3 regions of the Cellulomonas sp. P2_B4 genome follow, and region 1 is predicted to be linked to each of the others. Evidence: riboswitches for the same ligand, from Rfam matches in the RefSeq annotation. Region 1 holds a riboswitch; each other region holds the start of a gene.
What was found. Region 1 has a riboswitch for S-adenosylmethionine ahead of AC1DZC_RS08690 (aminotransferase class V-fold PLP-dependent enzyme). Riboswitches for the same ligand answer to the same signal wherever they lie in the genome.
Positions count from the first base shown of each region.

Region 1 (7,527 bases):
ACGACCGCGGCTACGCACGAGCTCGCGCGGCGGGTCAGGCGTTGCGGTCGCGCCGCACGAGCTCGCGCGGCGGGTCAGGCGTGACGGGTCGCGACGAACACCGCGGCAACGCTCGTGCTCGCGCGGCGGGTCAGGCGTTGCGGGTCGCGACGAACACCGCGCCGCCGACCACCGCGAACGCGATCGCGACGAGCGGCGAGATGCCGGCCAGCAGCGCGACGACCGCCGTCGCGACGAACAGCCCGGTGGCCGCGGCCGCACGGGGGCTGCCCACGAGTCGGTGGTCCGACCGCGGCGCCATCCAGCGGCTCCACACCGCGACGGCCACCACGACGAACGCGACTGCCAGGAGCAGGGACACGAGCGTGCTGCTGCCCAGCCGCCAGCCGGCGACCGCCAGCAGAGCGATCATCGCCAGCTCGACGAGGAACGCCAGCACGCCGAGCACCCCGACCTGCTGCTGCGCCACGGGATCGGTCACGCGCTCATCCTGCCGACGAACGGCCCACCGCCGCGACCCCGCTGCGCGCAGGCCGAGATCGACCCTTCGGCGCGAGATCGGCGCTCGGAACTGCCGATCTCGCGCCGAGAGGTCGCTCTCGGCGCCGCGCTCGCGCGCGGCCGGGCGCAGCGAGGTGGTCGCGAGCGCGGCAGTTCCGTGCGAACGCGGCAGCAGCAGGTGCCGCGTTCGACAGGAAGTGCCGCGTTCGCCGAGTCCGGAACGGTTACCGCCGGTGGCGCCGAGCCTGCGTCAGTCGTCCAGGGCCGGGCCGCAGGCGGCCGCGGCCGTGGCGGCCAGGTGGTCCAGGCCGTGGACGGCGACGAGCGGGCGGGTGTCCTCGACGACCGCCCAGCAGCCGTCGACGATCTCGTAGCCGGACGCGGGACCGTCGGCGAGGTACTGCGTCAGGGCGGTGACCAGCCGGTCGACGGCCTCGCTCGTCGTGCCGACGCCGACGGACGCGCGGATCGCACCGTCGGAGGCGTTCAGGTGCGCGAGGAGCGGGTGGGCGCAGAAGCGGCCGTCACGGACGCCGATCCCGTGCTCGGCCGACAGGTAGGCGGCGACCAGGCCGGGGTTGTGGCCCGGCACGGTGAAGGTCAGGACGCCGACGGGCGGGGCGGAGTCGGGCCAGATGCGCGCGATCTCGACGCCGTCGATGGCGGACAGGCCCGCGACGAGCCGGGCACGCAGGGCGTCCTCGTGGGCGTGCAGCGCACCGGGCGGGAGGGCCGCGAGCTGGTCGCACGCCTCCGCGAGCGCGATGGCGCCGATGACGTTGGGCGAGCCGGCCTCGTGCCGGGCAGGTGCGGGCTGCCACACGGTCCGGTCCGTGCGCACGTCGCGCACCGCACCTCCCCCTGCGAGGTACGGCGCACCTGCGTCGAGCCAGTCGCGACGTCCGACCAGGGCGCCGGCCCCGAACGGTGCGTACGTCTTGTGGCCCGAGAACGCGATGTAGTCGGCGTCGGAGGCCGCGAGCGAGAACCCGCGGTGCGGCACCAGCTGGGCGCCGTCGACGGCGACGCGGGTGCCCTCGGCGTGCGCGAGGGCGATGACCTCGTCGAGCGGCAGCGACTCACCGGTGACGTTGGAGGCGCCGGTGACGGTCAGGAGCGCGTAGTGCCGGCGCGCGAGCTCGTCGCGAAGCCTGGACAGCGTCTCGGCGACCGTGCGGGCGATCGGCAGGATGGTGGTCGAGTGGCCGTGCCCGTCCGCGGAGTGCACCCAGGGCAGCAGGTTGGCGTGGTGCTCGATGTCCAGCACCAGCACCCGGGACCCGCTCGGGACGACCCGGGCCAGGAGGTTGAGCGAGTCGGTGGTGTTGCGGGTGATGATCGCGACGTCGTCGGGACGCGCGTCCACGAACCGCGCGATCGTCTGGCGCGACGACTCGTACAGGGCGGTGGACACCTGCGACAGATACCCGGCGCCGCGGTGCACGGACGCGTACAGCGGCAGGACCTCGGTGACACGCGCGGCGACCGCCTCGAGGGCGGGCGCGGACGCGGCGTAGTCGAGGTTGGCGTAGACGCGCTGCGTGCCGTCGACGAGGGGCACCGTGGTGTTGCCGCCGACGACGGGGAGCAGCTCGCTCACCGCGTCGACGTCCACACACGAGAGGCGCTCGGCAGTTGTGGTCATGATGGTCCTCCGACACAGAGGGGGCACCGCCGTCGGTGGACCCCGCGCTTGCCGAGCCCCGGACGGAACTCGGCCAGGTCGTCACCCGGGGCACCCCACCGCGGAGGAGGGTTGCCGGCCAGCGAGCCGGGGCTTGACGCTGGCGCTCATGACCTGAGAAGAGGGTCCCCGTCCCGCCGCGCACGTGTCAACGCACGATCGGATTCGTCTCGGATCGCAAGACTTCGATTCCACCAGTTGGATTCCGTCCGACGCCCGCACTAGCATCACCGGCACCATCCAGAGCGGCCGAGAGATCTGGCTCGACGACGCCGCAGCAACCCGCGTGCACGACAGTGCACGGACGAGGGTGCTACCGCCAGGACCGATGGAGGCTGCGCACGTGACAGAACGACTCAGGTACCGGCTGCTCAGCGGCACCGACGACATCGCCTTCTGCGAGCGCGTCTCGGAGGCCCTGGCCGACGGCTACGTGCTGCACGGCGGCCCGGCCGCGACCTACGACGGCGAGCGTGTGATCGTCGCGCAGGCCGTCATCCTTCCGAGCAACGCGACCCACGAGACGAGGCCCGTATGAGCTACGCCGGCGACCTGACCCCCCAGCAGGCCTGGGACCTCCTGGCGTCCGACGGCGACGCGCTGCTGGTCGACGTGCGCACCGACGCTGAGTGGGCCTACGTCGGCATCCCCGACGCCGCGTCGATCGGCGGCCGCTCCGCGCTGGTCGAGTGGGTCTCGTACCCGTCGGGACGCCCGAACCCGCAGTTCCTCAAGCAGCTCGGCGAGCTCGGGCTCACTCCGGGCGACGGCCGGCCGATCGTGTTCCTGTGCCGCTCGGGCGTCCGCTCGGTGCACGCCGCGAACGCCGCGACGGCCGCGGGACTCGGTCCGGCGTACAACGTCCTCGAGGGCTTCGAGGGCGACGTGGGTGCCGACGGGCACCGCGGGCACTCGGGCTGGCGCGCGGCCGGCCTGCCGTGGCGGCAGCGGTGAGCCCCCGGGTGCCGGGTCCCGGCGACTGGGACGAGAAGCGGGTCGAGCGCGGGACGCTGCGGCCGGACACCCTCGCCGTGCGCGGCGGGCTCGTGCGCTCGCAGTTCCAGGAGATGTCCGAGGCGCTCTTCCTGACGCAGGGCTACGTCTACGACGACGCCGCTCAGGCCGAGTCCGCGTTCGCGGGCGAGTACGACCGGTTCCTGTACTCGCGCTACAACAACCCGACGGTCTCGACGTTCGAGGAGCGGCTGCGGCTGCTCGAGGGCGCCGAGGCGGCGTTCGCCACCGCCAGCGGGATGTCCGCGGTGTTCACCGCGATCGCGGCGGTCGCCAAGTCGGGCTCGCGCGTCGTCGCGGCCCGGGCCCTGTTCGGGTCCACGGTCGTGCTCTTCGAGGAGGTCTTCGCCCAGTGGGGTGTGACCACCGACTACGTCGACGGGCACGACCTCGCGCAGTGGGAGGCGGCGCTCTCGACGCCGGCCGACGTCGTGTTCTTCGAGACGCCGTCCAACCCGATGCAGGACCTGGTCGACATCGCGGCGGTCACGACGCTCGCGCACGCCGCGGGCGCGATCGTGATCGTCGACAACGTCTTCGCGACGCCCGTCCTCTCGAAGCCGCTCGACTTCGGCGCCGACGTCATCGTCTACTCGGCGACCAAGCACATCGACGGCCAGGGCCGCGTGCTCGGTGGCGCGATCCTGGGGTCGGAGGAGTACATCCACGGACCCGTGCAGACGCTCATCCGGAACACCGGCCCGTCGCTGTCGGCGTTCAACGCGTGGGTCCTGCTCAAGGGCCTCGAGACCCTCTCGATCCGGGTCAAGCACCAGACGGCGTCGGCCCTGCGGCTGGCGACCTGGCTCGAGGAGCAGCCGGGCGTCTCGCTGGTCCGCTACCCGTACCTGCCCTCCCACCCGCAGCACGCGCTCGCGCTGCAGCAGCAGAGCGGCGGCGGGACGGTCGTGACCTTCAACCTCGCGGTACCCGACGGCGCGTCGTCCGAGGTTGCCAAGAAGGCGACGTTCGGCGTGGTCGACGCGCTGCGGATCATCGACATCTCCAACAACCTGGGCGACGCGAAGTCGATCATCACGCACCCCGCCACCACGACGCACCGCAAGCTGGGCGCCGAGGGCCGGGCGGCCGTGGGGATCGGCGAGGCGACGCTCCGGCTGTCGATCGGCCTCGAGGACCCGGACGACCTGATCGACGACCTCACGCAGGCGCTGGACACGCTCGGTCGCTGACGACGTCCCGCGGGTGTCCGTGCGGCCGGTGAACACTGGCGGCATGGACACCCGGCGGCTCGTCGTCTCCCCGGCCCTGCGGCTCGGCGTCGGAGTCGTGGCCGGTCTCGTCGTCGCCGTGCTGGTCGCCTGGACGTCCGGGTTCGCCGCGTTCCTGTCCGGCTGGGCCGTCGCCGCGGCCGTCTTCGTCGTCTGGACCTGGCTCGCGTGCGCGCCGATGGGTCCCGACGAGACCGCGGCGCACGCCACCCGCGAGGAACCGACCCGGCTGGCCTCCCACGTCATCGTGATCGCGGCGGCCTTCGTCACGCTCGGCGGCGTGGTCCACGTGCTGGTGAGCTCGTCGCTGCACGCGTGGCTGCCCGCGATCGCGGTCCTGGCGAGCGTGGTCGCGTCCTGGGCCGCGATCCACACGGTGTTCGCGCTCCGGTACGCCCGCATGTACCTGACGGACGGCGCCGGCGGGATCGACTTCCACCAGGAGGAGCCGCCCGAGTACACCGACTTCGCCTACGTCGCGCTGACGGTCGGCATGAGCTTCGCCATCTCGGACACCGACCTCGGCTCGTCGCGGATGCGCCGGACCGCGCTCGCGCACGCGCTGCTGAGCTACCTGTTCGGCACCGTCATCATCGCGCTGCTGGTGAACCTCGTCGCATCTATCTGAGCTCGACCGTCTCGTTCTCGCCGCCGTCGTACCGCTCGCCGGTGACCTTGGCCTTCACCAGGCTGAACGCCGTGGTCAGCTTGCCGCCGGGCGCGTGCCAGTACTCGGCGGTCTGACCGCGCAGGGCGATGAGCACCACCCCGGGGGTCTCGGGGCCGTCCGGGAACCACGCGTCGGCCGTCGGGCCCCAGAGCTCCTTGATCTTGGCGAGGTCCCGCACCACGTCGGCCGTCCCCGACACCGACACCCACGACGTCGACTCCGCGAACGCGGCGTTCGCGGGACTGCCCGCCTCGATCTCGTGCACCTTGTGGCTGTCGGCGTCGGCGAAGAACCACAGGTCGCCGTCGTAGTCGACGTCCTGCACACCCATCGGGCGGCTGACCAGCGCCCCGCTCGGGTCCACCGTCGTGAGCATCGCGAACCTCGCGGCCTTGATCAGCTTCGCCACCGTCGCGACGTCGTCGTCGTGCGTCATGAGCACTCCCTGCGTATGGACCGCCCGGGGTGTTCTCACCGGATGGTGCGGCCACGGTAGGCAGGATCCGCACGACCCACCACTGGAACGGTGGTGGCCCTACGCGCGATGCTCGGGGCATGGACAACGAGTTCGACGCCGTCGCGGTGGACCTGGTCGCCCGCGGAGCGACCCTCGGCCAGATGATGGGCCACCCCATGCTCAAGGTCGGGTCCTCGATGTTCGCCGCGTTCACCGGCGACGAGCACCTGGCCGTCAAGCTCGGGCGCTCCACCCCCGAGCACGCCGAGGCGCTCGCGCTCCCGGGCGCCGCGGTCTGGTCGCCGGGCGGCAGCGGTCGCCTGTTCTACGACTGGGTGTCGCTGCCGCCCGAGCAGGAGGACCACTGGATGCGGTTCGCCGAGGCGGCGCGGCTCCTCGTCAGCTGATCAGCGCACCCACTGCTCCCCGGCCTCGACCGCGACGGTCAGCACGTTCTCGGCCGGCGGGACCGGGCACGTGGCGAACTCGGTCAGGCCGCAGGGCAGGTTGCTCGCGCGGTTGAAGTCGAGGGTGACGGTGCCGTCGCCGGCCACCGGGCCGAGACCGAGCGTGCGCGACGCCGGGTAGGTGGTCACGCCGCTCGTCGCGTCCCGGAACAGGACCGACAGGCCGCGCGCTCCCCCGTCGAACACCACGAGCGACTGCGGCACGCCGCCGAGCTCGAAGTGCACGGTGCCGACGGCGGTGTGGTGGTGCTCGAGGCCCTCGACGACCGCACCCGTCGTGACGGTGCGCGGCTCGTCGAACGGCGACAGCGTGCCGGTGACGAGCCACTCCTGCGACGGGGTGTAGGCGGGGATGCCCGTGAATGCGGCGAGCTGCGGCGCGCGCGGGTCGTGCACGCGGATGATCACGTGGGCCGTGCGACGGGCCACCTCGAGGATGAGGTCGCCGGAGCGGACGCGCAGGCCCGGACCGCCCTCGACCGGGTCGAGCGTCGCGGAGCCGTCGACGACGTCACCGTCGGGGAGCACGAGCCCGTCCTGCGCGGCCGCCTCGATCGTGAGCGCGTCGCCGGGTGCCGCCGTCCAGCGGCCCGGAAACTCCCCGAACGTGGCGGGCACGGCCGTGAGCCAGTGCAGCGCGGTGATGGCGACCCAGCCGTGCGGCTCCGCGAAGTAGGCCTCGCGGGACGCGTGCCAGGTCTCCCAGTCGGCGGTGAAGGTGTCGGTGATGACGGTCATGACGGGTTCCTCTCGGAGAGCGCGGGAGCGAGCGTGCGGCCGAACGCGCCGGCGGCGGGCAGGCCGAGGTTCTCCCGCAAGGTGGAGCCCTCGTAGGACGTGCGGAACGAGCCGCGCTCCTGCAGGAGCGGGACGACCTTCTCGACGAACTCGTCGAGACCGTGCGGGGTCAGGTGCGGCACGAGGATGAAGCCGTCGGAGGCGTCCTCCTGCACGTAGCGGTCGATCTCGGCGGCCACGTGCTCGGGGGTGCCGACGAAGTTCGACCGGCCGGTGACCTCGATGACCAGCTCGCGGGCGGACAGCCCCTTGGCCTCGGACAGCGCCCGCCACTGCTGCGCGATCGCGACCGGGTCCTTGAACATCGACGCGCGACCGTTGGTGATCGACGGCGCGTCGACCAGCGGGTCCTGCGCGGGCAGCGGCCCGTCGACGTCGAGGTCGGGCAGGTCGCAGTTCCACAGCTGCTCGATGAACGCCCGCGCGACGGACGGCCGGACCGTCTGCAGCTGGAGCTCGCGCAGCCGCTCCTCCGCCTCGGCGGCGGTGTCGCCGAGCACGAACGACGAGCCGGGCAGGATCAGCAGGTCCTCGGGCCGGCGCCCGTACCGCGCGAGGCGCCCCTTGACGTCCGCGAAGAACGCCTGCCCGTCCTCGAGCTTCGAGTGCCGGGAGAACACCGCGTCCGCGACCTGCGCCGCGAGCTCGCGGCCCCCGTCGGAGTCGCCGGCCTGGATGATCACGGGGTGGCCCTGGGGCGGGCG
Region 1 is NZ_JBFUDI010000004.1:162,321-169,847, reverse strand. It holds gene AC1DZC_RS08695 (YrdB family protein) at 131-481, opposite strand; gene AC1DZC_RS08690 (aminotransferase class V-fold PLP-dependent enzyme) at 752-2,146, opposite strand; SAM riboswitch class IV at 2,186-2,300, opposite strand; SAM riboswitch class I at 2,419-2,520, shown strand; partial or broken gene AC1DZC_RS08685 (DUF1737 domain-containing protein) at 2,514-2,693, shown strand; gene AC1DZC_RS08680 (rhodanese-like domain-containing protein) at 2,720-3,139, shown strand; gene AC1DZC_RS08675 (O-succinylhomoserine sulfhydrylase) at 3,136-4,392, shown strand; gene AC1DZC_RS08670 (DUF1345 domain-containing protein) at 4,436-5,059, shown strand; gene AC1DZC_RS08665 (pyridoxamine 5'-phosphate oxidase family protein) at 5,052-5,537, opposite strand; gene AC1DZC_RS08660 (hypothetical protein) at 5,657-5,965, shown strand; gene AC1DZC_RS08655 (DUF1684 domain-containing protein) at 5,966-6,763, opposite strand; gene AC1DZC_RS08650 (NtaA/DmoA family FMN-dependent monooxygenase) at 6,760-7,527, opposite strand, start outside.

Region 2 (7,527 bases), on a different contig from region 1:
CGCGGCGACCCCGTGGTACGTGACGCGCAGCTGCCGCCGGCCGAGGAACGGGTGGTCGACGACGTCGAAGCCGAACGGGTGCACCATGATCGCCGCGTCGACGCCCTCGAAGAACCCGTTGCGCGCCAGGATCTCCTTGCCCGAGCTGCCCTCCTCCGCCGGCGTGCCGAGCAGGAGCACCCGACCCGGCAGGTCCAGACCGTCGGCGACCGCCCGGACCAGCGCGAGGAACGCCCCCGTCGCGGCGCCCGCGATGAGGTGGTGCCCGCACGCGTGACCCACCCCGGGCAGCGCGTCGTACTCGGCCAGGATCGCGACGGTCGGACCCGCGTCCTCGCGAGCCGCGCCGTCGTCGGGCCCGGCCTTGGTCAGTCCCGCGCGCAGCGCGGTCGACAGGCCGTGCGTCCCCACCGTCGCGGGCACGCCGCGCGCCCGCAGCAGGTCCGCGATCGCCGCGACCGAGCGGACCTCGCGGAACGCCTCCTCCGGGTGGGAGTGGATCGCGTGCGCGACGTCGAGGAGGTCCCCCTGGCCGGCGCTCGCCGCGTCCCGCACGAGGGCGCGCGACGTCTCGTCGGCCCCGTCGAACGGGGAGGTCAGCGGGACGAACGACCCGCGTCGGCGCTCGGTGAGCGCGCGCAGCTCGTCGAGGAACGCGGTGGAGGGGGTACTCATCCGGCGGTCGGCTCCTCGGCGGGCAGGCCCGCGTCCTTCCAGGCACCGAAGCCGCCGTCGACGTGGACGACGTTGGTGAAGCCCTTGGCGCGCAGCTCCGCGGCCACCGGGCCGGACCCGCGCACCGAGCCGCAGACGACCACGATCGGCGTGTCCAGCGAGACGACGGGTGCGTGGTGCGTGGCCGCGGCGAGGTCGAACTCGTCGTCGATCGCGTACCGGTCGCCGACCGTGGCGCCGGGGATCGCGCCCGTGCGCGACCGGCCCGTCTCGCTGCGGACGTCGAGCAGGAACGCGCCCTCGGCGACGCGCTCGGCGGCCTCCTGCGGGGTGACCGCGGGCGCGAGCGCCGCGGCGTCCTCGAGGCTGAGGTGCTCGGCGGGGGCGCCCGGGCGGGCGGTGGTCTCGGTCATCGTGCTCTCCTTCGTCGTCGTGCCTGTGCTCATCGGAGCCGGAAGCCCTGCGCCTCGAGCGCCGAGCGCAGCTGGTCGCGACCGTTGAGCGCCGCGGGGCCGGAGAGCCGGGCGAGCAGCCGGTCCGTCCAGGAGTGCGACAGCCCCTCGAGGGCGTAGAACTCGCCGATCCGCTCCTCGTAATCGGCGACCGCGTCGGCGTGGTCCGCGTCGTCGTACACCTCGTGGTGCAGCACGGCCGACTGGGGCAGGCGCGGCTTCACGCGCGTGTTCTCGGACAGGTCGGGCCGCCCGACGACGAGCCCGAACGCGGCGAACACGTGGCGCGGCAGGTGGAGCAGGTCGGCCACCTCCGCCGGCCGGTTGCGCAGCGCGCCGATGTACACCGTCCCCAGGCCCAGCGACTCCGCGGCGAGCACCGCGTTCTGCGCGGCCAGGGCCGCGTCGACGAACCCGACGACGGCCGTCTCGAGGTAGTCCGCGCCTTCGGTCGGCGCGTCGTGGGCCGCGGCGATGGCGTGGGCGCGGCCGAGGTCGACGAGCCAGACGAGCAGCAGCGGCGCCTGCGTGATGTGCGCCTGGTTGCCCGCGAGCGCGCACAGGGCCGACCGGCGCTGGTCGTCGCGCACGGCCACGACGCTCCACAGCTGGAGGTTCGAGCTGGTCGCGGCGGACTGRGCGGCGGCGACGACGGCAGCGAGCTCGGCGTCCGAGACGTCGTCGGGCAGGTACCGCCGCACGGAGCGGTGCGCGAGCTGCAGCTCGATGACGTCGGAGGTGGCGACGTCGTCGGGTGCGACGCCGCCGTAGCGGGCGTCGAGCGTGGACGGGAGGAGGGCGACGGACATGGTTCCCCTGGTGAGCGCGCTGTCGGAGTTCGCGGGGAGGGTGAGCCGCCCGGATGCCGAAGTCAACGAACCGTCGGCGACGTCTCACATCTCGGTCCTCGGGCGGTGCGTCCATTCCGTGAGACGCAGCGGCGGATCGTTGACGACCCCGCGCCTCGTCCTTACCTTCGCGGCCGGTATCGAGTCCCGACGCAAAGCCCTGGTTGGTCGGGCAGCAACCCTTCACGTGACGGGGTGCTCCAGGTGACTACCCGGCACGGCTCCCGCCGTGCAAGCACAGACGACGGAACGAGGACCCCGATGCGCGCCTTCCCCCGGGCCCCGCGATGAACCGCTACGTGCTCGCCCGCCTCGGGCAGGCGCTCCTCGTGCTCTGGGCCGCCTACACGGTGTCGTTCGTCGTGCTCTACGCGCTGCCGGGCGACCCGGTCTCGCTCATGTACGGCGGCGAGTCGTCGGACGTCACGCCCGAGCAGCTCGACGCGCTGCGCGCCCAGTACGGCCTCGACCAGCCGCTGCCGGTGCAGTACCTGACGCAGCTCGGGGGCGTCCTGCGCGGGGACCTCGGCACGTCGGTGGTCCTGCACCGGCCGGTGACCGGACTGATCGCCGAGGCGATCCCGCCGACCGCGGCCATCGCGGCGGCCGCGTTCGTGCTCGCGCTGCTGGTCGGCGGCGGGCTGGCCATCGTCGCGACCCTGGTGCGCAGCCGCGGCCTGTCCAACACGCTGCTCGGCCTGCCCCCGCTCGGGGTCGCGATCCCGTCGTTCTGGTTCGGTCTGATGCTCGTCCAGTGGTTCTCGTTCCAGAACCCGATCTTCCCCGCGGTGGGCAACAAGGGGTTCTCCTCGATCGTCCTGCCGGCGGTGACGCTCGCGGTGCCCACGGCGGCGCTGATCGCGCAGATGCTCTCGCGCAGCCTCCAGCACAGCCTGCGCCAGCCGTACGTCGACACGGCCCGTGCCAAGGGCGCCGGCTCGGTGCGCGTCCACTTCCGGCACGCGTTGCGCAACGCCTCGCTCCCCGCGCTCACGGTGACCGGACTGGTCATCGGCGAGCTCCTGGCCGGGGCGGTCGTCACCGAGACCGTGTTCTCCCGTGCCGGGATCGGCCGGCTCACCGCGACGTCCGTCAGCGCGCAGGACATCCCCGTCGTGATGGGCGTCGTCCTGTTCGCCGCCGCCGTGTTCGTGCTGGTCAACCTCGCGGTCGATCTGCTCTACCCGCTCCTCGACCCGCGGATCGTGCGGCACTCACGTCCACCGAAGGCCGCGGCCCCGGTCGCCGCGGCCGCGGTCCGTGAGCCCGCAACGGCGGGGGTGTGATGTGACGGACCTTCTCGACGACCTCGCCACCACCGCCGCCGACCTCCCGGCCGACGCGCCGCTGGATCAGCCCGACGAGCAGACGCGCGGGCGGTTCGCCTGGGTCGGCGACCTGCTGCGCAGGCCCGGGCTCCTCCTCGCTCTCGTCTGGATCGGGTTCGTGCTCGTGGCGGCGTTCGTGCCGCAGGTGCTCGCGCCCGGCGACCCGCTCACCGGAGTGCCGGCCGACAAGCTTCAGGCCCCCTCGTCGGCGCACTGGTTCGGCACCGACCAGCTGGGTCGCGACCTGTACACGCGGGTGGTGCACGGCACGCAGCTGACGCTCGAGGCGGCGCTCGTGGCCGTCGGCGTCGGCCTGCTGGTCGGGGCCGTGGTCGGTCTGGTCGCCGGCTTCGTCGGTGGCGTGTTCGACGACGTCGTCATGCGCGTCGTCGACGTGCTGCTGTCCATCCCCGCGCTGCTGCTCTCGCTCGCGCTCATCACGGCGCTCGGCTTCGGGACGGTCAAGGTCGCGATCGCGGTCGGCCTGGCCAGCGTCGCGACGGTCTCACGCATCATGCGCTCCGAGGTCCTGCGTGTGCGCTCGTCGGTCTACGTCGAGGCCGCGCACGCCGGCGGCAGCCGCTGGTGGTCGGTCCTGTTCCAGCACGTGCTCCCCAACGCCTCGGGCCCCGTCGTCGTGCTCGCCGCCCTGCAGCTCGGCACGGCGATCCTCGCGGTGTCCGCACTCAGCTTCCTCGGGTACGGCGCTCCCCCGCCCGCGCCCGAGTGGGGTGCGCTGGTGTCCGGCGGTCGCGACTACCTGCGCACGTCCTGGTGGCTGACCACGCTGCCCGGCCTGACGATCGCGCTCAGCGTGCTGGCCGCGGGCCGCCTGTCGCGTGCCCTCGACCGGCACGACGGGGGTGTGGCATGACCTCCTCCTTGCGGCTCCTGACGGTCACGGACCTCGCGGTCGCGTACCGGACGCGTCGCGGCACGGTCCGCGCCGTGCGGGACGTCTCGCTGCACGTCGACGCGGGCGAGACCGTCGCCGTGGTCGGCGAGTCCGGGTCCGGCAAGTCGACCACCGCCGCCGCGGTGGTCCGGCTCCTGGCGCCGGCGGCCGTGATCGACCACGGGAGCATCGACCTGCTGGGCCACGACGTGGTCCACGCCTCCCACCGCGACCTGCGCAACGTGCGCGGCGTCCTGGTCGGCCTGGTCCCGCAGGACCCCACGGTGTCGCTCAACCCCGTCACCCGCATCGGCGACCAGGTGGCCGAGGTGCTGCGCATCCACGGTCTGGCCGACCGCAAGAACGCCGAGATCGAGGCGATCGAAGCACTGCGCCGGGCGGGCCTGGCCGAGCCGGAGGTCCGGGCGCGGCAGTACCCGCACGAGCTCTCCGGCGGCATGCGACAGCGCGTGCTGATCGCGATCGCGCTGGCCGCCCAGCCGCGCCTCCTGGTGGCCGACGAACCGACGAGCGCCCTCGACGTCACCGTCCAGCGGCAGATCCTCGACCACATCGAGGACCTCACGGCCGGAACTGGGACGGGGGTCCTGCTCATCACGCACGACCTCGGCGTCGCCGCGGACCGGGCCGACCGCATCGTCGTGATGTCGCAGGGCAGGGTCGTCGAGCAGGGCACGCCCGACCAGGTGCTCGGCGCACCGAGCGACCCGTACACCCGCGCGCTGCTCGCTGCGGCGCCCAGCCTGCGCGGTGCCCGCACCATCGCCGCGCCGGTCCCGCCGACCGCCGTGCCGGCGCTCGAGGCGCGGCGCCTGACCAAGGAGTTCCCGCTCCCGCGGTCCGCCGGCGGGGGCACGCTCCGTGCCGTCGACGACGTCTCGTTCGTCCTGCCGCGCGGGCGCACCCTCGCGCTCGTCGGCGAGTCCGGCTCCGGGAAGTCCACGACCGCCCGCCTCGCGCTGCGGCTGGCGGAGCCGACGTCGGGCTCGGTGCTCGTCGACGGCGAGGACGTGACGCACACCCGCGGGGCGGCGCTGCGGCTGCTGCGCCGGCGGATGCAGGTGGTCTACCAGAACCCGTACGCGTCCCTCGACCCGCGGTTCTCGGTCCAGCGGATCGTGACCGAGCCCCTGCGCGCGTTCGGCGTCGGCTCGCGCGCCGAGCGTGCCGCCCGCGCCGCCGAGCTGCTGGACGTCGTCGCCCTGCCGCGCACCGCGCTCCAGCGCCGTCCCGCGGAGCTCTCGGGCGGGCAGCGGCAACGCGTCGCGATCGCCCGCGCGCTCGCCCTGAACCCGGAGCTCGTCGTGCTCGACGAGCCCGTGTCCGCGCTCGACGTCTCGGTCCAGGCCCAGATCCTCGACCTGCTGACGGACCTGCAGGTCGAGCTCGGGCTGTCCTACCTGTTCATCTCGCACGACCTGGCCGTCGTCCGGCAGGTCGCGCACGAGGTGGCCGTCCTGCAGCGCGGCCGGGTGGTCGAGCAGGGCCCGGTCGAGGGCGTGTTCGCGCACCCGGGCGACCCGTACACCGCCGAGCTGCTGTCGGCGATCCCCGGCGGCCGCGTGCGCGCCGGCGAAGGGGGTGCGTCGTGACCTCGTGTCGACGTGACTGAGCCCCCGCGCCGCCCGTCACCCACCCCCAGCAAGGAGCACCACCATGTCCGTCCGACGACCCTCGCGCCGTCAAGCCGGCCTCCTGACCGGCATCGCCACGCTCTCCCTCCTGCTCGCCGCCTGCTCCTCGGGCTCGGACGACGCGGGTTCCGACGAGAGCACGTCGACCGCCGCGGCAGACGCCCCCGTCGACGGTGGCGACCTCACCTTCGCCATCGGCAACGACCCCATCTCGCTCAACCCGCCCGCCATCGGCTCCGGCAACGACACCTGGTACGTGACCCGTCAGCTCGTCGACTCCCTGCTCTGGCAGGACCCCGCCGACGGCTCGCTCAAGCCGTGGCTGGCGACGAAGTGGGAAGCGAACGCCGACGCGACCCAGTTCACGTTCACGCTGCGCGACGACGTGACGTTCTCCGACGGCACGCCGTTCACCGCGGAGTCGGTGAAGAAGAACTTCGACGACACCGTCGCCGCCGGCGCCAAGTCCTCCGTCGCCGCGAACTTCGTCGGGTACGCCGGCACCACGGTCGTCGACCCGACCACCGTCACGGTCGCGTTCTCGTCTCCGAACGCGGCGTTCCCGCAGGCCACGTCGGCGGTGGGTCTCGGCTTCGTCGCCGACTCCACGCTCGCCATCCCGTTCGACGACCGCGCCAGCGGGACGGGTGTCGTCGGCACCGGGCCGTTCACGCTGGACCACTACACCAAGGACACCGAGACGGTCCTGACGGCCCGCGACGACTACGCGTGGGGCCCGCAGGGTCGCGAGAACACCGGCAGGGCGCACCTGGACACCGTGACGTTCCAGGTGATCCCCGAGGCGGGCGTGCGTACCGGCGCGCTCACCTCCGAGCAGGTGGACGTGATCGGCGGCGTGCAGCCGACCGACATCGAGACGCTCGGGTCCTCCGGGTTCGACCTGGTGAGCCGCGCCAACCCGGGCATCACCTTCGGCCTGACCTTCAACGAGGGCGGCGCGCTCGGCTCCGACCCGGCGGTCCGCGAGGCCATCGCGCTCACGGTGAACCCGACCGAGGTCCGCGACACCGCCCTGAACGACGGCTTCGCCGTGGCGACGAGCCCGCTGGCCAGCACGACCCCGGGCGTCGCCGACGTCAGCAAGGACATCGTCACGGACCCGAAGAAGGCCGCGACGGTCCTCGAGGACGACGGCTGGGTCAAGGGTGCGGACGGCATCTACGCGAAGGACGGCAAGCCGCTGGCGCCCGTCCTGGTCTGGATCACCAACTTCTCGCCGAACCAGACGTCCGTCGAGCTCATCCAGCAGGAGCTCAAGGCCAACGGCATCGACGCGCAGCTGTGGAGCGGCACGGTGCCGGACTTCCAGGCGAAGCTGAAGGACGGCTCGTTCGACCTGGTCTGGGGCAACCTGAGCCGGGCCGACGGTGACGTCCTGCGCACGCAGTACTCGACGGCGGCGACGAACTTCTACAAGCTCGCCGACCCCGAGCTGGAGGCGCTGCTGCAGAAGCAGCTCGCCGTCAGCGACCCGACCGAGCGGGACGCCGTCCTGGCCGACGCGCAGGAGCGCCTCGTCACCGAGCACCACGTGATCCCGGTGCACGAGCTGACCACGTTCCTCGGCCTGAACACCGACGTGCACGACGTACAGCTGGGTGCGGACTCGCGCCTCGACCAGCTGACGCAGGCGTGGATCGGTAGCTGACACAC
Region 2 is NZ_JBFUDI010000014.1:74,602-82,128, reverse strand. It holds gene AC1DZC_RS18810 (M20 family metallopeptidase) at 1-675, opposite strand, end outside; gene AC1DZC_RS18805 (rhodanese-like domain-containing protein) at 672-1,088, opposite strand; gene AC1DZC_RS18800 (NADPH-dependent oxidoreductase) at 1,118-1,936, opposite strand; SAM riboswitch class IV at 2,112-2,219, shown strand; gene AC1DZC_RS18795 (ABC transporter permease) at 2,263-3,261, shown strand; gene AC1DZC_RS18790 (ABC transporter permease) at 3,263-4,177, shown strand; gene AC1DZC_RS18785 (dipeptide ABC transporter ATP-binding protein) at 4,174-5,811, shown strand; gene AC1DZC_RS18780 (ABC transporter substrate-binding protein) at 5,876-7,522, shown strand.
Region 2: linked by a shared signal. The riboswitch ahead of AC1DZC_RS18795 (ABC transporter permease) and the one ahead of AC1DZC_RS08690 (aminotransferase class V-fold PLP-dependent enzyme) in region 1 are both predicted to bind S-adenosylmethionine.

Region 3 (7,527 bases), on a different contig from region 1:
CGCGTCTGGCCGAGTCGCTCGGCTTCACGACGATGTCCCTCTACCGCTACGTCACGTCCAAGGACGAGGTGCTGAGCCTCATGTCCGACCGCGCCGCGGGCACGCCTCCCGTCACCGACGCCTCGCTGGGGGGCTGGCGCGAGCGGCTCGAGCTCATCCTCGCGATCCAGCAGCCGATCCTGCGCGCGCACCCGTGGCTGGCCCGCACGACGACGGTCCTGCACGCCATCGGCCCGGGGCGGCTCTCCTGGATGGAGGGCATGCTCGCGGCGCTCGAGGACACCCCGCTGACCGAGTCGCAGAAGGTCGGCGCCATCGGCGTGCTCTCCACGCATGCGCTCGACCAGCTGCGGGTCAGCGAGCAGCTGTCGGCGCAGGCACGCACCGCGGCGGTCGGCCCCACGGAGGGCGACGCACCCGACCTGGGCACGCTCATCGGCATCCTCGCGACGCCCGCCTCGCACCCCGCGCTGCTGCGCGCCGTCGACGCCGGCGGCTTCGTCTGGGACCCGCTCGACGAGGACACCCTCGACTTCGGCACGCAGCTGATCCTCGACGGCATCGAGCGGCTGATCGTCGTCGCGTCGAGCCGACCCCAGCCCTCGCTCGACCGAGCGGCTCCGCATCCGGCCGGTCCGGTGTCGGACGGAGGAGACAGACTCGGGGCATGACGCTCCCCGACGCACTTCCCGAGCCTCGGCCGGACTCGAACATCGGCCGCTGCTTCGGCGACGGCAACCCGCTCTACGAGAAGTACCACGACGAGGAGTGGGGCAAGCCGGTCCACGGCGAGAACGCGCTCTTCGAGCGGTTCGCGCTCGAGGGCTTCCAGTCCGGGCTCGCCTGGATCACGGTCCTGCGCAAGCGGCCCGCGTTCCGGGCGGCGTTCGCCGACTTCGACCCGGAGGTCGTGGCCGAGTTCGGCGACGACGACGTCGCGCGGCTGATGGCCGACGCGTCGATCGTGCGCAACCTCGCCAAGATCGAGGCCACCATCGCGAACGGCCGGGCGCTGCGCGCGCTGCACGCGGACGGCGGCTCCCTCGACGCGGTCCTGTGGTCGCACGCCCCCGACCGCTCCGGCTGGACGCGTCCCGCCACGTGGACGGACGTCCCGGCCATCACCCCCGAGTCCAAGGCCCTCGCCAAGGAGCTCAAGTCGCTCGGTTTCCGGTTCGTCGGACCCACCACCGCGTACGCCGCCATGCAGGCCTGCGGGGTGGTGGACGACCACCTGGCCACGTGTCCGAGCGCCCAGGGCGCCTAGCCGAGGCTCCGGACCCCCCGCGCCCCTAGAGATGGACGCCTGACCAGGCAGAACGCACTGGTACGCCCGGGTGAAGCACTGGACGACGGGGTCCTGGGCGTGCTGTGGCGCCGGGTGAGATCGATACTCCTGCCGGGTGACGCTCCCGAACCCATCTCGGCAGGTGAGAACCAGCCGACTATCGTGCCGAGAGTGGCAGACGTCTTCGAACCCGACGGGCGGCACGACGACGTGCGCGCCGCGGCCGATGCGTTGACGGGAACCCCGGCACCGGACGTGGACATCCTCGCCGCGGTGCAGGACGGGCTGCGGCTCGTCCCGGCCGGCTCGCCCACCTCGTGGTTCGACGTCCCGCAGCAGCGCCGCGGGCGCGACGACAACACCCTCGGGGGACGCCGCGGGGTCTGATCGCTCCCCGGGACAGTCTCGTCTCACCCATCGAGCATGGTTGCCCACCATGTGGTCGGCGGTCTACGATCGCGCCTACCATCCAGAGCGGCCGAGAGACCTGGCTCGACGACGCCGCAGCAACCCCCCTCTTGCGAGGGTGTGGGTGCTTCCGCCAGGGACGATGGAGTGAACCCAGATGTCCCCGAACGACCGTTGCCCCACCCCGCAGGCGTGCCCGTGAGCGCCGCGACGCTGGAACCGCGCACGCCCGGGCTGCACGTCGCCCCGGCCGCGCGCCCCCACGCCGCCAACGACCGGCCGACCATCTCCTTCGAGCTCTTCCCGCCGCGCAACCCCGACGCCGCGCCGCGCCTGTGGGCGACCATCCAGGCGCTCGAGTCGGTGCACCCGGACTTCGTCTCGGTCACCTACGGCGCCTCGGGCAAGACGCGCGTCACCACCCGGCAGCTGGTCCGCCGGCTGCTGCGGGAGACGACGCTCAACCCGATCGCCCACCTGACCTGCGTCGGCACCTCCCGCGAGGAGATCACGACGATCGTCGAGGAGTTCCTCGACGAGGGCGTCCGCTCGTTCCTGGCGCTGCGCGGCGACCCGCCCGTCGACCAGCAGGACTGGGTGGCCCACCCGGACGGCCTGCAGACCGCCGGCGAGCTGGTGGAGCTGCTGCGCCAGATCGAGGCGCAGCGCTGCGCGGACAGCCCGTCGCAGGCGGTGCGCGCGCGCGTCCGACCGCTGTCGGTCGCGGTCGCGGCCTTCCCGCGCGGCAACCACGCCACCGGCGGCACCCGCGCCCAGGACGTCGCCTCGCTGCTGGCCAAGCAGGAGGCGGGTGCCGACTTCGCCATCACGCAGGTGTTCTTCGACGCCGACGACTACCTCGGGATCGTCGCCGACGCGCGCGACGCCGGGGTCACCATCCCGATCATCCCGGGCATCATCCCGACCACCGACCCCGCCCGCCTGCACCGCGTGCAGGAGCTCACCGGGGTCCCGGTGCCTGAGAGACTGTTCGACCTGCTCGGCTCCGCCGACGACGAGCTCGACCGCCACCGCCGGGGCATCCGCGCGAGCGTCGACCTGGTCAACGGCGTCCTGGACGGCGGGGCTCCCGGCGTCCACCTCTACACGTTCAACCAGCACCATGCCGTACTTGACCTGCTCGAGGGTGCACACCTCGACGGCGGAGCTCGGACAGCTCCCGACCTGGCCAGCGGGCCGCAGGTCACGGCAACCGCCCGACCCTCGAGGGACTGAAATACCATGACCAAGATCCAGTTTCCGGCACAGTTCCCCGCCGGCTCCGTGCTCGGCTACCCCCGGATCGGCCCGCGCCGCGAGCTGAAGAAGGCCATCGAGTCCTTCTGGGCGGGCAAGTCGTCCGCCGACGAGGTCGAGGCCGTCGCCGCCGACCTGCGCCGCCGGACCCGGACGCGTCTGGCTGAGCTCGGCCTGGCGACCGACGTGCCCGCGATCCCGAGCGCGTTCTCGTTCTACGACCACGTGCTCGACGCGACGGCCGTCGTGGGCGCCGTGCCCGCACGCTTCGCCGACCTGGTGGCCGCCGACGGCACGCTCGACCTGGCCGGCTACTCGACCGTGGCGCGCGGTCGCGGCGACGACCTGCCGCTCGAGATGACCAAGTGGTTCGACACCAACTACCACTACCTGGTCCCCGAGATCGGCCCCGAGACCACGTTCCGCTACGCGAGCGACCGCCCCGTGCGGGAGTTCAAGGAGGCCCTGGCCGACGGCGTCCTGACGCGTCCGGTCATCGTCGGTCCCGTCACGTACCTCGCGCTGGCCAAGTCCACCGAGGGCGCGCCCGACGACTTCGCGCCGATCGACCGCCTCGAGGACCTGCTGCCCGTCTACGCGGCACTCCTGCAGGACCTCGCCGCCGCGGGTGCCACCTGGGTGCAGATCGAGGAGCCCGCGCTGGTCTCCGACTCGATCGAGGTGCCGGCCGAGCAGCTGCTCGCCGCTGTCATCGAGGCCTACCGTGCCCTGGCCACGGACCTCACCGACCGCCCGGCGATCCTCGTCGCCGCCCCGTACGGCGACCTGGGTGCGGCGTTCCCGGTGCTCGCCGCCACCGACGTCGAGGCCATCGGCATCGACCTGGTCCGCGGCAGCGCGCCGACCGAGAAAGTCGCCGGCCTGGAGACCAAGACGCTGGTCGCCGGCGTGATCGACGGCCACAACATCTGGCGCGCGGACCTGGACGCCAAGCTGGCGATCCTCGAGCAGCTCGAGGGCCTCGGCGCCGCCGCGGTCACCGTCGGCACCTCGACGTCGCTGTTCCACGTCCCGCACACCACGACCGACGAGCCGGGTCTCGACGACACCCTGAAGAGCTGGCTCGCGTTCGCCGACGAGAAGGTCGTCGAGGTCGTCACGCTGGCCGAGGGTCTGACGGAGGGTCGCGAGGCCATCCACGAGCAGCTGCTCGCGGCCACCGACGCCGTGAACAGCCGTCGCACCGCGCCCGGCGTCGTCGTCCCCGCGGTCCGCGAGCGTGCGGCCGCCCTCACCGAGGACGCGTTCAACCGTGGCCCGTTCGACGAGCGCAAGGTCGCCCAGGCCGCCCGCCTGAACCTCCCGCCGCTGCCGACGACCACGATCGGCTCGTTCCCGCAGACCGGCGAGATCCGCAAGGCGCGCGCCGCCTTCGGCAAGGGCGAGCTGACGGAGGCGCAGTACGACGACGAGATGAAGGCGGAGATCCGTCGCGTCGTCGAGCTGCAGGAGCAGATCGGCTTCGACGTGCTGGTGCACGGCGAGCCCGAGCGCAACGACATGGTCCAGTACTTCGCGGAGAACCTTGACGGGTTCGCCGTGACGCAGAACGGCTGGGTCCAGTCCTACGGCTCGCGCTGCACGCGTCCGTCGATCCTGTGGGGCGACGTCTCGCGGCCGAAGCCGATCACGGTGGACTGGACGGCGTACACGCAGTCGCTGACCACCAAGCCGGTCAAGGGCATGCTCACCGGCCCGGTGACGATCCTCGCGTGGTCGTTCGTGCGCGACGACCAGCCGCTCGGCGACACCGCCAACCAGGTCGGCCTCGCGCTGCGCGACGAGATCCAGGACCTCGAGGCCGCGGGCATCGCGGTGATCCAGGTGGACGAGCCCGCCCTGCGCGAGCTGCTGCCCCTGCGTGTCGAGGACCACGCCGCGTACCTCAACTGGTCGGTGCGCTCGTTCCGCCTGTCGACCGCGGGCGTCCGCGCCGACACTCAGATCCACACGCACCTGTGCTACTCCGAGTTCGGCCAGATCATGGGCGCGATCGACGGCCTCGACGCCGACGTCACGTCCATCGAGGCGGCCCGCTCGAAGATGGAGATCCTCGCGGACATCGCGGCGGCCGGCTACCCGCGCGCCGTGGGCCCGGGCGTCTACGACATCCACTCGCCGCGCGTCCCCAGCGAGGGCGAGGTCGAGGAGCTGCTCACCGAGGCCGTCAAGGCCATCGCCGTGGACCAGCTCTGGGTCAACCCGGACTGCGGCCTCAAGACCCGTCGCTACGAGGAGGTCGCCCCGTCGCTGGAGCACATCCTCGCCGCGACGCGGGCGGTGCGGGCGACGCTCTGACACCAGCGCAGGCAACGACGGCCCCGTCCGGTGGACGGGGCCGTCGTGCGTCTACGGTCGGTCACGTGACGACGATCTTCGACACGCTGACCCTCGACCAGCTCCGCACCCGCACCAGCGAGAAGTGGCGGCACTACCCGGCCGACGTGCTCCCGCTGTTCGTCGCCGAGATGGACGTGCCGCAGGCCGAGCCGGTGGTCCGCGCGGTGCACGACGCGATGCTCCGCGGCGACACGGGCTACCCCGCCGGCCGGGGCCTCGCCGAGGCGATGGCGGGGTTCGCCTCGACCCGGTGGGACTGGGACGTCGACCCCGGGCGGACCCGCACGGCCGCGGACGTCATGGTCGGCGTCGTCGAGGTCCTGCGGCTGCTTACCGACCCGGGCGAGGCCGTCGTCATCAACCCGCCGGTCTACCCGCCGTTCACCACGTTCCTGCGGCATGCCAACCGGCACATCGTGCACGCACCCCTGGGTGCCGATCGTCGGCTCGACCTCGACGCCCTGGACTACGCGTTCGGCCGCGCGGCGCTGCACGGTCGTCGGGCCGCCTTCCTGCTCTGCAACCCGCACAACCCGACCGGGACCCTGCACACGGCCGACGAGCTGGCCGCGGTCGGCGCGCTCGGGGCGAAGCACGGCGTCCGGGTGGTGTCCGACGAGATCCACGCCCCCCTCGTCCCGACGCCGGGAGCCCGGTTCGTCCCGGCGACCACGGTCATCCCCGACGCGATCGCCCTGCACTCCGCGTCCAAGGCGTTCAACCTGGCCGCGCTCCGGGTCGCGGTCGCCGTCCCCGGCCCGGACGCCCACGAGCTCGACGGCATGGCCGACCCCGTCGCCGACGGCGTGATGCACCTGGGCGTCGTCGCGCAGACGGCCGCCTACGCGGACGGAGGCGCGTTCCTCGACGAGGTCCTGGTGGGCCTGGACCGCAACGGCAGCCTGTTGCGGGAGCTCCTGGCGCCGCTGGTGGACTGGACGCCCCCCGTGGCCACCTACTTCGCCTGGCTCGACCTCAGCAGGTACTCGGACAACCCGGCGCGCGCGCTGCTCGACGGCGGTCTCGCGGTCAACCCGGGCCCGACGTTCGGCGTGGAGGGCGCGGGCCACGTGCGACTGAACTTCGCCACCTCGTCGGCCATCCTCACGGACGCCGCCGCGAGGCTCACGACGACGCTCGGGGGAACGCGGCGCGCCTGAGGAGCCCTCAGCGGTGCGCAGCCCTGCTGAGGTGCTCCTGCAGTGCGTCGACGATGCGGACGTCCGCATCCAGCCACGGGACGTCGTGCCACTGGCTGATCGGCAGCCACCTGAGCTCGTCGTGCTCCTCGAGCGGCTCCGGGGTCCCCTCGACCACCTCGGCCAGCCAGATGCGCATCACGTACTCGTCGGAGAGGCGCCAGAGGCCATCGTCGGGTCCGACGAGCTCGTCGCCCAGGCCGATCCGTGCGCCGAGCTCCTCACGGATCTCGCGGTGCAGGGCGTCCTCGGGCTGCTCGCCGGCGTCCACCTTGCCGCCGGGGAACTCCCAGCGGCCGGCCAGACGGGCCGGGACTGCACGTCGCGCGGCCAGCAGCTCACGCGGGTCGTCGAGGTCGTCCACGATGGCGGCGGCGACGACGAGTACGGGTGAGGTCATGCGGTGAGTCTGCCAGGCCCCTGTGTCAGGGGTGTGGCTTCGGTGCGACGGCCGCGTTCCTCGAGCCGGCGCACCAGGAGAGTCAGCGGATGCCGTGCGCCACTGCCCAGGCGACGGCCTCGGCGCGGGTGGAGACTCCGATCTTGCGGTACACGCTGCGCACCTGGGACTTCACGGTGTTGCGCGTGACGAAGAGTCGCGTGGCGATCTCCTCGAGAGTGACGTCTTCGGCCAGCTCGGCCAGGACGACCCGCTCGCGGCGCGTCAGTGCGTCGTTCGAGACTCCGACGGTCCTGCTCGTCTCCACCATGCTCATGATGTCCTCCGGTGTGCTGCGTCGCCCGGGACGTCCGGGTCACGCTCTTGGCTGCGTACCGGATGAGAGAGGGCAATCAGTGAGCCATGACGCCACTTCTGCCAACTCTTCATGTACGGGTTCCCCCCCGACATGCCGATCTCGCTAGCCACCCACAATGAACGTCGCATCGGCACCTTGATACGCCGTACGTGTGGCTGGTTCTCAGGTTTCACCCGATCGGGCGAGTGCAATGTCCACGAAATGGGACTACCTGGCACCAGCCGGTGTGTCCTGCGGGTCAGCCGGCGCTCTGCGC
Region 3 is NZ_JBFUDI010000011.1:92,534-100,060, forward strand. It holds gene AC1DZC_RS17000 (TetR/AcrR family transcriptional regulator) at 1-671, shown strand, start outside; gene AC1DZC_RS17005 (DNA-3-methyladenine glycosylase I) at 668-1,267, shown strand; gene AC1DZC_RS17010 (hypothetical protein) at 1,460-1,675, shown strand; SAM riboswitch class I at 1,751-1,845, shown strand; gene AC1DZC_RS17015 (methylenetetrahydrofolate reductase) at 1,895-2,932, shown strand; gene metE (5-methyltetrahydropteroyltriglutamate--homocysteine S-methyltransferase) at 2,939-5,272, shown strand; gene AC1DZC_RS17025 (MalY/PatB family protein) at 5,338-6,474, shown strand; gene AC1DZC_RS17030 ((deoxy)nucleoside triphosphate pyrophosphohydrolase) at 6,482-6,913, opposite strand; gene AC1DZC_RS17035 (helix-turn-helix domain-containing protein) at 6,996-7,229, opposite strand; gene gcvH (glycine cleavage system protein GcvH) at 7,510-7,527, opposite strand, start outside.
Region 3: linked by a shared signal. The riboswitch ahead of AC1DZC_RS17015 (methylenetetrahydrofolate reductase) and the one ahead of AC1DZC_RS08690 (aminotransferase class V-fold PLP-dependent enzyme) in region 1 are both predicted to bind S-adenosylmethionine.